Regions from separate parts of the Streptomyces sp. NPDC039430 genome, predicted to be linked through region 2. Evidence: riboswitches for the same ligand, from Rfam matches in the RefSeq annotation. Region 2 holds a riboswitch; the other holds the start of a gene.
What was found. A riboswitch is a leader RNA that binds a small molecule or an ion and turns the genes downstream of it on or off. The one in region 2 is predicted to bind S-adenosylmethionine.
Positions count from the first base shown of each region.

Region 1: another riboswitch for S-adenosylmethionine. It lies ahead of ACZ7LS_RS01055 (aminotransferase class V-fold PLP-dependent enzyme); the one in region 2 lies ahead of ACZ7LS_RS12330 (glutathione S-transferase family protein).

Region 1 is NZ_JBVKAK010000001.1:244,410-252,075, reverse strand. It holds gene qcrC (cytochrome bc1 complex diheme cytochrome c subunit) at 1-765, shown strand, start outside; gene qcrA (cytochrome bc1 complex Rieske iron-sulfur subunit) at 762-1,814, shown strand; gene qcrB (cytochrome bc1 complex cytochrome b subunit) at 1,811-3,436, shown strand; gene trpD (anthranilate phosphoribosyltransferase) at 3,631-4,695, shown strand; SAM riboswitch class IV at 4,797-4,914, shown strand; gene ACZ7LS_RS01055 (aminotransferase class V-fold PLP-dependent enzyme) at 5,132-6,514, shown strand; gene ACZ7LS_RS01050 (glycerate kinase family protein) at 6,516-7,666, opposite strand, start outside.
Region 2 is NZ_JBVKAK010000004.1:90,884-98,549, forward strand. It holds gene ACZ7LS_RS12310 (LLM class flavin-dependent oxidoreductase) at 1-896, opposite strand, end outside; gene ACZ7LS_RS12315 (NtaA/DmoA family FMN-dependent monooxygenase) at 893-2,266, opposite strand; gene ACZ7LS_RS12320 (LLM class flavin-dependent oxidoreductase) at 2,287-3,501, opposite strand; gene ACZ7LS_RS12325 (putative leader peptide) at 3,598-4,008, opposite strand; SAM riboswitch class IV at 3,967-4,110, shown strand; gene ACZ7LS_RS12330 (glutathione S-transferase family protein) at 4,325-5,107, shown strand; gene ACZ7LS_RS12335 (LLM class flavin-dependent oxidoreductase) at 5,160-6,224, opposite strand; gene ACZ7LS_RS12340 (hypothetical protein) at 6,688-7,236, shown strand; gene ACZ7LS_RS12345 (aldo/keto reductase) at 7,447-7,666, shown strand, end outside.

The DNA.
Region 1 (7,666 bases), on a different contig from region 2:
GTCGTCCTACTCCTCGCGCTGGCGGCCACCGGGGGGCTGTACACCGCGTTCGCCCCCGCGGGCAAGGCGCAGGCTGACGAAACCGCCCAGTCCCTCGCCATCGAGGAGGGCAAGAAGCTCTACTCCGTCGGCTGCGCCAGCTGCCACGGAACCGGCGGTCAGGGAACCTCTGACGGCCCGAGCCTGGTCGGCGTCGGCTCCGCCGCCGTGGACTTCCAGGTCGGCACCGGCCGTATGCCGGCCATGGCGCCCGGCGCGCAGGTGCCGAAGAAGAAGGTCATCTACTCGCAGAAGGAGATCGACCAGCTCGCCGCGTATGTCGCGTCCCTCGGCGCCGGCCCGATCATCCCGAGCGCGAAGCAGTACAGCCCCTCCGGTGCGGACATCGCCAACGGTGGCGAGCTGTTCCGTACCAACTGCACCCAGTGCCACAACTTCACCGGTGAGGGTGGGGCGCTGACACACGGCAAGACCGCGCCGTCGCTTGAAGGCGTGGATCCGAAGCACATCTACGAGGCCATGCAGACCGGCCCGCAGAACATGCCGTCCTTCCCCGACTCCACGATGCCGGAGCAGGAGAAGAGGGACATCATCGCCTACGTCAAGGCGGTGAACGGGGAGGAGTCCTCAAGTCCCGGCGGTCTGAGTCTGGGCGGCCTCGGCCCCGTCAGCGAAGGGCTTTTCGCCTGGATCTTCGGTCTGGGCGCTTTGATCGCAGTTGCCGTCTGGGTCGCGGCCCACACCGCTAAGGCCAAGAAGTCATGAGTAGCCAAGAAGAGATTCCAGAGAACCTGCCGAGCGAGCAGGGGGCCGCGGGCACCGCGGTGGAGCGTACGGACGACCCGTTCGCCGACCCGGGACTGCCGGACCACCGGCCGCGGGTGCAGGACATCGACGAGCGGGCGGCCAAGCGGTCCGAGCGCGCGATCGCCTTCCTGTTCCTGCTGTCGATGATCGCGACGGTGGCCTTCATCGCCTCGTACGTGGCGTTCCCGGTCAACAAGATCGTCTACATCTTCCCGTTCGGCCACATCAGCATCCTGAACTTCTCGCTGGGCCTGACCCTGGGCATCGCGCTCTTCTGCATCGGCGCCGGCGCGGTCCACTGGGCCCGCACGCTGATGTCGGACGTGGAGATGGCCGACGAGCGCCATCCGATCGAGGCGACGCCCGAGGTCAAGGCGAAGGTCCTGGAGGACTTCGCGGTCGGCGCGGCGGAGTCCGGCTTCGGCAGGCGCAAGCTGATCCGCAACACCATGTTCGGCGCGATGGCGCTGGTGCCGCTCTCCGGCGTGGTGCTCCTGCGCGACCTGGGCCCGCTGCCCGAGAAGAAGCTCCGCTCCACGCTGTGGCGCAAGGGCAAAGAGCTCATCAACATGAACACCAATGAGCCGCTGCGCCCCGAGGACATCGTCGTGGGCTCGCTGACCTTCGCCATGCCCGAGGGTCTCGACGAGCACAGCGAGGACTTCCAGAAGCAGATCGCCAAGGCGGCTCTGATGATCGTCCGGATCCAGCCGGACGAGATCAAGGACAAGCGCGAGCTCGAATGGTCCCACCAGGGGATCGTGGCGTACTCGAAGATCTGTACCCATGTCGGCTGCCCGATCAGCCTGTACGAGCAGCAGACGCACCACGTGCTCTGCCCGTGCCACCAGTCCACCTTCGACCTCTCCGACGGCGCCCGCGTCATCTTCGGCCCGGCCGGTCACGCCCTTCCGCAGCTGCGTATCGGTGTGAACGCTGAGGGCAACCTCGAAGCGCTCGGCGACTTCGACGAGCCCGTCGGCCCTGCCTTCTGGGAGCGCGGATGAGTACCGCTGACGACAAGAACCGCAAGGCGCCCGCCGGTGAGCGGGTCGCCGACTGGGCGGACGGCAGGCTGGGCATCTACGGCCTGGCCAAGGCCAACATGCGGAAGATCTTCCCGGACCACTGGTCCTTCATGCTCGGCGAGATCTGCCTCTACAGCTTCATCATCATCATCCTCACGGGTGTGTATCTGACGCTGTTCTTCCACCCGTCGATGAACGAGGTGGAGTACCACGGCAGCTACGTCCCGCTCCAGGGCGTGATGATGTCGGAGGCGTTCGCCTCCACGATGGACATCAGCTTCGACGTCCGCGGCGGACTGCTGATCCGGCAGATCCACCACTGGGCCGCGCTGATCTTCCTCGCGGCCATGCTGGTCCACATGATGCGTGTCTTCTTCACGGGCGCGTTCCGCAAGCCGCGCGAGGTCAACTGGCTGTTCGGCTTCCTGCTGTTCGTCCTGGGCATGTTCACCGGGTTCACCGGTTACTCGCTCCCGGACGACCTGCTGTCCGGCACCGGTGTCCGGTTCATGCAGGGCGCGGTCCTGTCGGTGCCGGTCGTCGGAACGTATCTGTCGATGTTCCTGTTCGGCGGGGAGTTCCCCGGCGGCGACTTCGTGGCCCGGTTCTACTCGGTCCACATCCTGTTGCTGCCAGGCATCATGCTCGGCCTGGTGGTGGCCCACCTGATCCTGGTCTTCTACCACAAGCACACGCAGTTCGCGGGCCCCGGCCGTACGAACAAGAACGTCGTGGGCATGCCGCTGCTGCCGGTCTACATGGCGAAGGCCGGAGGCTTCTTCTTCCTGGTCTTCGGTGTGATCGCGATCGTCTCCGCGATCGCCACGATCAACCCGATCTGGGCTCTCGGTCCGTACCGTCCCGACCAGGTGTCCACCGGCGCCCAGCCCGACTGGTACATGGGCTTCTCCGAGGGACTCATCCGTGTGATGCCCGGCTGGGAGATCAACTTCGCCGGACACACCCTCGCCCTGGGTGTCTTCATCCCGCTGGTGATCTTCCCGCTGGTGCTGGTCGCGATCGCGGTCTACCCGTTCATCGAGTCCTGGGTCACCCGTGACAACCGCGAGCACCACATCCTGGACCGCCCGCGCAACGCACCGACCCGTACGGCCTTCGGTGTGGCCTGGCTGACCTGGTACTTCATCCTGCTGGTGGGTGGCGGTAACGACCTGTGGGCGACGCACTTCCATCTGTCGATCAACGCGATCACCTGGTTCGTCCGGATCGCCTTCTTCGCCGGACCGGTCATCGCCTTCATCGTCACCAAGCGGATCTGCCTGGGTCTCCAGCGGCGCGACGCCGAGAAGGTGCTGCACGGACGCGAGTCCGGTGTCATCAAGCGGCTGCCGCACGGTGAGTTCATCGAGGTCCACACCCCGCTGGAGCAGGGAGACCTGCACAAGCTCACCGCGCACGAGCAGTACAAGCCGGCCGAGATCGGCCCCACGGTCGACGAGAACGGCGTGGAGCGCAAGGTGAGCCCCGGCGAGAAGCTCCGCACGAAGCTGAGCAAGGGCTACTACGGCGAGGGCAACCAGATTCCCAAGCCCACCGCCGAGGAGTACAAGGAGATCACCAGCGGCCACGGCCACCACTGATCCCGCCCGGCCTCACCAGGTCGCCACCACCGAGGGCCCCGGCCCGGTCTTCCGCGAGGGAACCGGCCGGGGCCCTCGGCGTACGCCCTGTTCCGGAGTACGGGCATCCGCCCTGCGCGCCGGTACGCGCCGATAGGCTGGCCACAGGCCGCACACACGGCCCACGCATTGGACCCGGACACCCAGGAGCGAGCATGAGCGCTGTGACCCCCGTCGGAGGCGACACCACGGCGGCCCGCACCTGGCCCCGCGTACTGGACGCGCTGCTGAGCGGCGCCGACCAGAGCGCGGACGCCACCGCCTGGGCGATGGACCGGATCATGCGCGGCGAGGCCACCGATGCCCAGATCGCCGGCTTCGTCGTCGCGCTGCGGGCCAAGGGCGAGACGGTCGCGGAGATCAGCGGCCTCGTCCGCGCGATGTACGCGCACGCCAACCTCATCGAGGTGCCCGGCAGGACCGTCGACATCGTCGGCACCGGCGGCGACGGCGCCAAGACCGTCAATATCTCGACCATGTCCTCGATCGTGGTCGCCGGCACCGGCGCGAAGGTCGTCAAGCACGGCAACCGCGCCGCGTCCTCGGCGAGCGGAGCCTCCGACGTACTGGAGAAGCTCGGCGTCAACCTGGAACTGACCCCGCAGCGGGTCGCCGAGGTCGCCGAGGAAGCGGGCATCACCTTCTGCTTCGCCGTGAAGTTCCACCCCGCCCTGCGTCATGTGGCCGCCGCGCGAGGCGAGTTGGGCATCCGCACCACCTTCAACTTCCTGGGCCCGCTGACCAACCCGGCGAGGGTCCGCGCGCAGGCGACGGGTGTCGCCGACGCCCGGATGGCGCCGATCATCGCGGGCGTACTGGCCGAGCGCGGCTCCTCCGCGCTGGTCTTCCGCGGCGACGACGGCCTCGACGAGCTGACCACCACCGCGACATCACGGGTATGGGTCGTCCGGGACGGCAAGGTCTCCGAGGAGGCCTTCGACCCGCGGGACGTGGGCCTCGAACTGGTGCCCGTGGAGGCGCTGCGCGGCGCGGACGCCTCCTACAACGCGGACGTCGCGCGGCGGCTGCTGGCGGGGGAGACGGGGCCGGTGCGGGACGCGGTGCTGCTGAACTCGGCGGCGGCGCTGGTGGCGCTGGATCCGACGGGGGAGTCGCTGGAGGCGCAGCTGTCGGCGGGAATGGAGAAGGCGGCGGAGTCGATCGACTCGGGCGAAGCGGGCCGGGCTCTCGCCCGCTGGATCGCCGCGTCGCAGTCGTAGGACCGGTAGGTGGGGGCCGTGCGCCGGCCGCCTTCGGCGCCCCGGCAGGAAGCCCGGCCCCCATCTACCGTCCGGCACCCGTATGGCATAATCTTCGGCAAGGTCATGAGTGACAGCGATTAAGGCCCCGGCTCGCTGTCCGGCAACCCTCCGTCCGTGGCGGGGTGCCCCGGGTGAAGACCAGGCCGTGGGCAGCGAGGTCCGCGGCAAGCGCGGACCCCTGCCACCTTTGGGGTCCTGGTCCTCAAGGGAGCAGTCTCGTGAGCAAGCGAATGCGTTAGGGCGATCACGCCCCCTCTTCAACACCTCCGTACGGCGACCCGTGCGTTGAGGCACACCCCCGCGACCACCGCGGCACAGCCGCGCACCGCTGGCGCACGCCGCGCCTCGCGGGGACTTGAAGCCGTTCCGACTTGTCCCGCCGGGAGATATCGCCATGTCCGCACGCCCGAACGCCGCCGCCACGACCCTCTCCGACGACCCCGCCTGCGCCGCCCCGCTGCCCGTGCTCGGGCGTGAGGTGAGCGTCCCGCTCGTCACCGGTGGCGAGGTCACCTACGCCGCGCTCGACTACGCCGCCAGCGCCCCCGCCCTCCAGCGGGTGTGGGACGACGTCGCCGCGTACGCCCCGTACTACGGCAGTGTCCACCGGGGCGCCGGTTATCTCTCGCAGCTCTCCACGGATCTGTTCGAGAACAGCCGCCGGACGGTCGCGGAGTTCCTCGGCTGCCGCGCCGATGACCAGGTCGTCTTCACCCGCTCGACCACCGACTCGCTCAATCTGCTGGCGGCCGTGCTCCCCGCGGAGTGCGAGGTGTTCGTGTTCGAGACCGAGCACCACGCGGCCCTGCTGCCGTGGCGGGACGCGCGGGTGACGTATCTGAACGCGCCCAGGACGCCCGACGAGGCCGTCGCCACGCTGGAGCGGGCGCTCGCCGGGCGGGCCGCCGCGGGGCCCGCGCTGGTCTGTGTGACCGGTGCGTCCAATGTGACCGGCGAGCTGTGGCCCGTACGGGAGTTGGCCGCCGCCGCGCACGCGGGGGGCGCCCGGATCGTGCTGGACGCCGCTCAGCTCGCGCCGCACCACCCCGTGGACATCGCCGAGCTGGACGTCGACTGGGTGGCCTTCTCCGGGCACAAGCTGTACGCGCCGTTCGGATCCGGGGTGCTCGCGGGGCGGGCCGACTGGCTCCGGGACGCGGAGCCGTATCTCGCCGGGGGCGGCGCCAGCCGAAAGGTGGCGCGCCGGGCCGACGGCGGGGTGGATGTCGACTGGCACACCACGGCGGCCCGTCATGAGGCCGGTTCGCCCAATGTCATCGGGGTGTACGCGATCGCGTCGGCCTGCAAGGCGCTCACCGACGCCGGGTTCGACGCGCTGGTGGCGCGCGAGCAGCGGCTCGTGGCCCGGGTGCGGGAGGGGCTGGCCGGGGTGCCCGAGGTGAGGGTGCTCTCGCTGTTCGGTGACGACGCGCCGCGGGTCGGGGTGCTCTCGTTCGTGGTCGAGGGGTGGAACAGCTCGCACTTCGCCGCCGCGCTCTCCGCGGAGTACGGCATCGGCGTACGGGACGGGCTCTTCTGCGCCCACCCGCTGGTACGGACGCTGCTGGACAGCGACCCGCAGGACCCGGGGGAGTGCGGCGCCCCGGAGGCCGAGCCGGGCGAGCGGTCGCTCAACGCGATCCGGGTCAGCTTCGGCGCCGGGACACCGGACGAGCATGTGGACCGGTTCGTCCGGGCCGTGCGGGAGCTGGTGACCGACGGCGCGCGGTGGAACTACCGTACGGAGGACGGCCGCTGCGTTCCCGACCGCGGCTGACTCAGGCCGCGACGGGCGCGAGGCGGGTGCCCAGCAGGACCATCCGCAGGGCGCGTTCGGCCGCGTCGGCGAGGAACTCACCGCCGCGGTCGAGGGCTTCTGGCAGTGCCACCGGCGCGGGAATGATCGAGCTGTACGCGTCGACCCCCAGGGCCCGCACCTCGTGGGCGCCCTGGCCGATGGTGCCGGCCAGCACCAGGACCGGCACTCCGGACGCGTGGGCGCGACGGGCCACTTCGGCCGGGATCTTGCCGCGTACGGTCTGGTGGTCGAGCGCGCCCTCGGCGGTGATCACCAGATCGGCGCGGGCCAGCCGGGCGTCGAGGTCGAGCCGGTCGAGCAGGACGTCGAAGCGGGGCAGCAGGCGCGCGCCGAGCGCGGCGAGACCGGCTCCGAGACCGCCGGAGGCGCCCGTGCCGGGTGCGGCGCGCAGGTCGGTTCCGGGGGACAGGTCCCGGGTGAGGACGGCCGCCCAGTGATCGAGCGCCAGGGACAGTTCCTCCACCCGGGCCGGGGTGGCGCCCTTCTGCGGGCCGAACACCCGCGCCACCCCGCGCGGGCCGCACAGGACATTGAACGGGTTGCAGGCGACCAGCAGTTCGGTGCCGGGCAGCCGCGGGTCGAGTCCGCTCGTATCGATACGGTCGAGCGCGCGCAGCGCCGCGCCGCCCGGGGGCAGCTCCCGGCCCCGGTGGTCCAGGAGCCGGGCGCCCAGTGCGCGCAGCGCCCCCGCGCCGCCGTCGGACGTGCCGGAGTCGCCGCAGCCGACGAGGACGCGCCGCACGCCCAGGTCGAGTGCGGCGCCGATGAGCTGGCCGACGCCGTATGTCGTGGTGGTACCCGGGTCGCGCCGGCCGGCCGGGACGAGCGAGAGGCCCGCGACGGCGGCCATTTCGACGACGGCGGTCGCCGCACCGGGCGCGGTGTCCCCGAGGAGCGCGAAGTGGCTGCCGACGGGGTCACCGACCGGGCCGGTCGCGGTGTACGGGACCAGCCGGCCGCCGGTCGCGGCGGCCAGCGCCTCGGCGGTGCCCTCGCCGCCGTCCACCAGCGGAATCAGATCGACCTCCGCGTCGGGCACCACCCTGAGCAGGCCCTCGGCGATGGACTCGGCGACCTGGCGGGCGGACAGGGATTCCTTGAAGCCGCTGG
Region 2 (7,666 bases):
TGGTAGCGCCGCACCTTCTCGATGATCTGCTGGGGGCTGCCGATCAGCGCCGAGCTGCGCTCCACGAAGTCCTCCAGGGTCGGGAACACCGGCTCCAGACCCAGCCGCTTCTGGAACGCCAGGTTTCCCTCGAACACGGGCCGGTAGGCGGCGATCGCCTCCTGGGAGGTACGGGCCGCGTAGAAGCCGGCCGTCCCCGCACCGACCGTGAGGGCGGCCGGATCGTGGCCGTAGTGCTCCCAGCGCTCGCGGTAGTGGCGGATCAACTCGGCATAGGGCTCTATGGGGTTGGTGACGTTGGCGGAGAAGAGCGGGTCGCCGTAGCGGGCGGCCAGATCGACCGACTCCTCGCTGGTGGCGCTGCCGTGCCAGACCCGGACCGGCCGCTGGAGCGGCCGGGGCCACACCTCCGCGTCGGTGAGTCCCGGGCGGAAGCGGGTCGCGGCGGTCACCTTGTCCTGGCGCCAGATCGTGCGGAACACCTCATAGCTCTCGGCGTTGCGGTCCCACTGGTCCTCGGGGGTGACCTGGAACAGGTCCCGCTGGGCGGCCCCGTTGCCCTTGCCGATGATCAGCTCAAGGCGTCCGCCGGAGAGGTGGTCCAGCGTCGCGTAGTCCTCGTACGCCCGCACCGGGTCCAGCAGGCTGAGCGTGGTGACCGCGGTGAACAGCCGGATCCGGGAGGTGAGGGCGGCGATGTGACTGAGGACGACGGGCGGCGAGGAGGAGATGAACGGCCGCTCGTGCCGCTCCCCCACGCCGAAGCCGTCGAATCCCAGCTCCTCGGCGAGGAGCGCGTTGTCGAGGACCTCGCGGAAGCGCTCCTGGGTGGACTTCTGTACGCCCGTCACCGGGTGCGGGGCGTGCACGATCAGGGTGATGGCGAGGAATCTCATGACGCCGCCCGCTCGTCGCGCGCGTCGTCCGGATGGGCCAGACCGAGGTGCTCGCGCAGAGTGGTGCCCTCGTACTCCGTGCGGTACACACCGCGCTCCTGGAGCAGCGGGACGACCTGGTCGGCGAAGGAGTCGAGGCCGCCCGGGGTGATGTGCGGGACGAGGATGAAACCGTCGCCGGCGTCGGCCTGGACCAGGTCGTTGACGGACTCGGCGACGGTGGCCGGGGAACCGACGAAGCTCTGCCGGCTGCCGGTCTCGATGACGAGGTCACGGATCGACCACTTGTTGGCGGCGGCCAGCTCGCGCCACTCGCGGGCCGTGGCCAGCGGGTCGCGGTACATCCGTACCTGGGCGCGCCCCCGGGCGATGGTGTGCTCGCCGAGGTCGGGGTCGATCTCGGGCAGCGGGCCGTCCGGGTCGTACGCGGACAGGTCCCGGTTCCAGACGAACTCCAGGTGCTTGATGGCCGTGGCCCCGCTCACCTGCTGGCGGCGCACCACACGGGCCAGTTCCTCCGCCTCGGTGTCGGTGTCGCCGAGCACGAAGCTCGCGGCGGGCAGGATCAGCAGCTGGTCGTGGCCGCGGCCGTACCGGGCCAGACGGCCCTTGACGTCGGTGTAGAACGCCTGGCCCTCCTTGAGGGTGGCGTACCGGCTGAAGATGGCGTCGGCGCTCGACGCGGCGAACTCGCGTCCCTCGTCGGAGTCCCCGGCCTGGAAGATCACCGGACGGCCCTGCGGGCTGCGCGGGACGTTGAACTGCCCCCGGATGTCGAAGTGCGGGCCCTGGTGGACGAAGGCTCCGGCCTGCGCGTCCCGCAGGAAGGTACCGGTCTCCCGGTCGGCGACGATCTCGTCCCCGCGCCAGGAGTCGAAGAGTTCGTTCGCGGTGGAGAGGAACTCCTTGGCACGCGAGTAGCGCTCCTCCTGCGGGAGGAAGCCGCCGCGCCGGAAGTTCTCGCCGGTGAAGGCGTCCCAGGAGGTGACCACGTTCCAGGCGGCCCGTCCGCCCGAGAGGTGGTCGAGGCTGGCGAACTGGCGGGCCACCTCGTAGGGCTCGTTGAAGGTGGAGTTGATGGTGCCGGTGAGGCCGAGGTGTTCGGTGACGGCGGCCAGCGCGGCGAGGACGGTGAAGGTGTCGGGACGGCCGACGACGTCCAAGTCATATATTTTGCCGCCCTGTTCACGCAGTCGCAGTCCCTCGGCGAGGAACAGGAAGTCGAACTTGGCGCGTTCGGCGGTTTTCGCGAGGTGCGCGAAGGAACTGAACTCGATATGGCTGCCGGCCTCGGGGTCGCTCCACACGGTGGTGTTGTTGACGCCGGGGAAATGGGCCGCGAGGTGGATCTGCTTGAGCGGCTTGCTCATGGGAGGAGGCTCCTTCGGGCTCAGGCGGTCGGGGCGGCGGCGTAGCGGTTGGCCGGGCGGGCGAGCCCGAGCAGCCCGCGCAGGGTGCCGGCCTCGTACACGCGGCGGAAGGCGCCCCGGCGCTGGAGTTCGGGGACCAGGCGCTGGGTGATCGCCAGAAGGTCGTGACCGGCGACGGCGGGGCGCAGCCGGAAGCCGGACAGCCCCGCCGACGCCAGTTCCTGCAGCAGATCGGCGAGTTGGGCCGGGGTGCCGGTGAAGATCCGGGCGTCGCTGGTGTACGGGGATCCCGCGAGGCCGTCCAGGCGCTCCCGGCGGGCCGCCGCCTCGGCGGGATCGTCGTCGAGGAAGACCACCAGGTCGCCGAAGACGTGCAGGGTCTCGTGGGCGCGGCCTGCCGCGGTCTGCTCGGCGCGGATCTCCTCGACGACGGCGCGGGCCTGGCCCGCGCCGGACGGGGTGACGTAACCGATGTCGGCGGCCCGTGCCACCAGCCGGTAGCCGCTGGTGGAGTGGGCGAGGGCGCTGACGAGTGGCTGGCCCTGGGGTGGGCGGGGCGTGATGGAGGGGCCCTTGACGCTGAAGTGCCTGCCCTCGAAGTCGATGTAGTGGAGCTTGTCGCGGTCGATGAAACGGCCGGTGGCGACGTCCCGGATCTCCGCGTCGTCCTCCCAGCTGTCCCAGAGCCGGCGCACGACCTCGACGTAGTCCGCGGCCTCGTCGAAGGCATCGGCCACGATCTCCCGTACAGCGGGCGTGTCGTAGTCCTCCCGGCGGAACGGCGGGAACGTACGGCGTCCGAAGTGCGCGGCCTCGTTCTGGCGTGCCGTGATCTGTACGCGCAGGCCGGCGCGGCCGGTGCTCACATAGTCGAGGGTGGCGATCGCCTTGGAGAGGTGGAACGGCTCCGTGTGGGTGGCCACGACCGTCGGCACCACGCCGATGTGGTGGGTCAGCGGGGCGACCCGCGCGGCGATGAGAACGGCGTCCAGACGGCCGCGGACCTGGTCGGTGCGGCCGTCGGGTCCGGTGAACGACGAGGACTGGAGACCGAGCGCGTCCTCGATGGTCACGAAGTCGAGCAGACCGCGCTCGGCCTCGGTCACGAGGTCGGTCCAGTAGGCGGCGGTGAGCAGTTCACCGGGGCGCGCGACGGGCTCGCGCCAGGCGGCCGGGTGCCAGCCGGCACCGTCGAGGGCGACGGCGAGGTGCAGCGGGGAGGGTGACGAGGACAAGGGAGTGACGCCTTCCTGATCAGCCGTACGAGGGGAGCCGACACCCGCACTCGGGGTGCGGCTGGAGGACAGCAGGTCACGCGTGAGGGCAAGCGGTCACGCGCGACAGAGCGCGCCGGCCACGCGCAGCAGGTCGATGTGCGTCCGGGAGTACAGGTGCAGAGGGCGGGGCGGGGCGGGTGCCACGGCACGGCTGCGGGACACGGGACGCATGTACCTCACCTCCGCCCTTCCGGCCCGGCGGCCTCCTGGGCCCCGGGGCCTTGTCGGCCTCGCGCTCGTGGCTCCCCCAAGGGCACACCACACAAACGTCAGCAGCGACAACAGCCCGGCTATTCCCTTTCTTCCGGCGGTCGGGATTTCTTTCGCCGGACCCACCGCGCGTGTACGCGAGTGACCATCAGGTGAGACCGAGCGCCCGGCTTCCTTGACGGCGTCACGGAGCGCACCGAGACTGATGTGGACGGTCACGATTGTCAGCGCCACGGCGTGGGTTCGCCCGCGCATGTGGTCATCGGCCCCGGCCCGCCGACAGGCAACCCTTCCACCGCGACGGGGTGCTCCGGGTGACGACCGGGTCCCGCCGGCGCGGCGGGGCAAGCGCGGTCTCGCGTCTCGCGAGCCCCGGAGGTTGGAACGGGTGGCAATGCCCAGGAACGGCTTGACGAGGCGCCTGCACATCGATCTCCTGCGTGTCTCCAGCGCTTACTGATCCGCCGACGGTCCGCGCGATCCGGACCCGTGCGAAAAGCGCAGTCGCTCCGCATCCGGCCGCTGGTGCCCACAAGGCGGCAGTGGCTTCCTCGTTCCCCAAGGGAGAGTCATGCCCGAGACAGCTTCGCGCAGTTCCAGCACGGCCACCTCCGGTGGCTGTCATGAGAATCCGTCCGCTTCGAGGCTTCGTCCCAGGGGAGCCACCGCGCCGCCCCGCCCGCACCACTTCCACAGCCGGATCGGCGTCGGCCTCGCCGGCGGCTTCTACCCGGCACCGCACCGTTACGACCTTTACCTGTCGGCGTGTTGTCCCCGCTCACTGCGCATCTCGGTCACCCTCGACCTGCTCGGCCTGAAGGACTCGGTCGGCACCACGCTCCTGACACACCCCGCCGGAACGCCCGACGCCTTCGCCTCGCTGCGCGGCGCGTACGAGGCGACGGTGCACCACTACGACGGGCCGTTCACCGCGCCCGCGCTGCGCGACCGCTGGAGCGGACGCATCGTCAGCAACGATACCGACGGGATCCTCCGCGACCTCGCGAGCCTGTTCTCCGGCCATGACGAAGCGCGCCCCTCCCCCCTCAACCCGCCGGCACTCGCCCCGGACATCGACGCCCTCCGCGACCTGCTGGACCGGGAGATCACCCCGGCCGCCCAGTCCCCGGGACGCTCGGCGGCACTGAGCCGGCTGGACCGTCAACTCGCCGCACAGCCACACGCGTTGGGCGAGGATCTGACGGCCGCGGACGTGGACCTGTGGGTGGCGCTCGTCCATCTCGGCCCGGCCGGCACCCTCCGCTCGTACCCCCGGCTCCGGGCCTACGTGAGCCGCCTCGGCGACCACCCGGCCTTCCGGAGCGGGATCGAGGCGGTACCCGACGCGGCCTGAGCCCCGGGCACGACGGCGAGGGTGACCGGCGTCGCGCCGCCGGTCGCGGAGGTCAGCGCAGCCTGGGCAGCAGCTGGTCCCCGATACGGACGGTCTCCTGCTTGTACGGGGTGTCGGAGAGGACGAAGTGGGTGATGCCCAGCGCGCGGTAGTTGCCCAGTGCCGTGGCCACGTCGGCGGCCGAGCCGACCAGCCAGGTGGTCGCCGCTCCCCCGCCGCCGACCTTGCCGGGAGTGGTGTACAGGCAGGTGTCGAGGACCTCGCCGCGCGCGGCGAGGTCGAAGAGCCGCTGCTGTCCGGTGGCGGTCCAGCGGTTCCCCGTCCAGGTGGACTCCCCCGAGTCCTCCGTCATCTTCGCGACCTTCTCCTCGGCCGCCCGCCATGCCTCCTCCGTGGTGTCGCGCACCAGCGTGGTGATCCGCAGTCCGAACTGGAGGGGCTGGTGCCGGCGTCCCACCTGCTCGCTCAACGCCTTGAGCCGGTCGATGCGTTCGGCGAGGCCGTCGAGTGGTTCGCCCCAGAAGAGCTGGACGTCCGCCTCCGCCGCCGACACCCGTTCCGCGGCCTCGGAGGCGCCGCCGAAGTAGAGCGTCGGATGCGCCCTCGTATCGGTGACGTACGGGCCTGGTGCGACCGTGGATCCGCTGACCTGGAAGTACTCGCCGTCGAACGTCACGCCCTCCTCGGTCCACAGACGCCGTACGAGGTGCAGGAACTCCTGGGTGCGGGCGTACCGCTGCGCGGGGTCGCTGCGCAGGTCGCCGTAGGCGGCCGGATTGTCGAGTCCGCTGACGATGTTGACCAGGACCCGGCCGCGGCTGAGCTGGTCGAGTGTCGCCGCCGCGGCGGCGAAGTGGGCCGGCTGCCAGTAGCCGGGGCGGATCGCGATCAAGGGCTTGAAGGTGCTGGTCCGGGCGGCCAGCGCGGTGGCGAGGGTGAAGGTGTCCGGGCGCCCCCAGCCGGTACCCAGGAGCGCGCCGCCCCAGCCGTGCGCCTCCGCCGTGCGGGCGAGCTCGGTGGAGTACTCGATGGAGCCCCAGCCGGTCGTCGTGTCGTCGCCGCGGTGGCCCGGTTCGATGGTGTTGGGGATGTACCAGAGGAATTCCAGACTCATCATGATTCCGATCTCTGCTCGGCCGGCGCGGCGGCGATGGCGGCGATGGCGGCGAACCGGGTTGTATCGCACCCGCACGCGGTCGGGGGCGACGCATATCGCCGGGTCCGGCACCGGTCAGGACGTCACCGGGCGGCCGCGCGCACGCCCGCCCGGCCTCAGGACGAGCGGCTTCCCGTCCATCGTCGCGGACGCCATACGGGGGCGGGCTGGAGGGTCAACAGCGTGCGCTGGACACACGAAGGAGGTCGACGCACAGCTCGCGGGTGAGCAGCGGGACCTCATACATGGGAGGGAGTCTCTGCGCGATCGATCAGAATGTCAATGCGCACCATCAGGCTCTCCTCTTCGGTTTATCGAAGGATTCGGAGGAATTCGGCGATCTTCCTCTGATTCACTGAGGCGCACGAGGACCGGGGAACTCGTCGCACGGACTCGACGGCTGGCAGCACACGAGGCGCGTTGGATGGTGAGCCTCGGACTGTGGGCGGTCCGGCGCACGCACGGGGTCGGGGGCGCCGACAGCTCTGTCGGGTACGCGCGTGCTCAAGCACCCACGATGTACGGGCTGGTGTTCGTGCTGGTGATCGAGGCGATCGGGATGTGGTTCCTCCTCGCCCCCTTTCCGGTCGCCCACTTGATCATGCTGCTGGTCGACCTCTACACGGTGTTTCTCGCGCTGGGGCTGCACGCCGCCGCCGTCACCCGCCCGCACACCGTGGGCCCTGGCGGGCTGCGGATACGCCGCGGAGCACGGCTCGACCTTCGGATTCCGCTCCACCTGATCGTGTCCGCCCGCCATGACCTCCGGTTCCCCGACGCGAACAAGTCCGAGGACGCGGTGCTGGTCGTGGCCGTCGCATCGCAGACCTCGATCACTGTCGAGCTGGCCCGCCCGGTCACCGCCGTGGGCCTGTGGGGACGGCGCACCGAGGTTCATACGATCCGCTGTCACGCCGACGAACCGCGAGCCGCCGTCGCGGCGATCACCGCGCTGCTGCCGGCCGGCACATGACGTCGCCACCGCCCCCTCCACCGCGCCGCGTCACCCCTCCGCCACCGCGCTTGCAAAACGGAACAGTGTTCCGTATTGTTCGTAACGGAACGATGTTCCGTTTACTCATCATGCCGGAGCACGGGTCCGGCGACCACATCACACCGTTGTCGCCACGCCCTGTCACCACGTGATGCCACCACGCTTCATCCGCAATGGAGGAACACGGTCATGCAGTACCGCACCTTGGGCCGCACCGGCGTGCAGGTCAGCTCACTCGCACTCGGCGCGATGAACTTCGGCAAGATCGGGCGCACCACCCAGGACGAGGCCACCGCCATCGTCGATGCCGCTCTTGAGGGCGGGATCAACCTCATCGACACCGCCGACATGTACAGCGACGGTGAGTCGGAAGAGATCGTCGGCAAGGCCATCGCCGGCCGCCGTGACG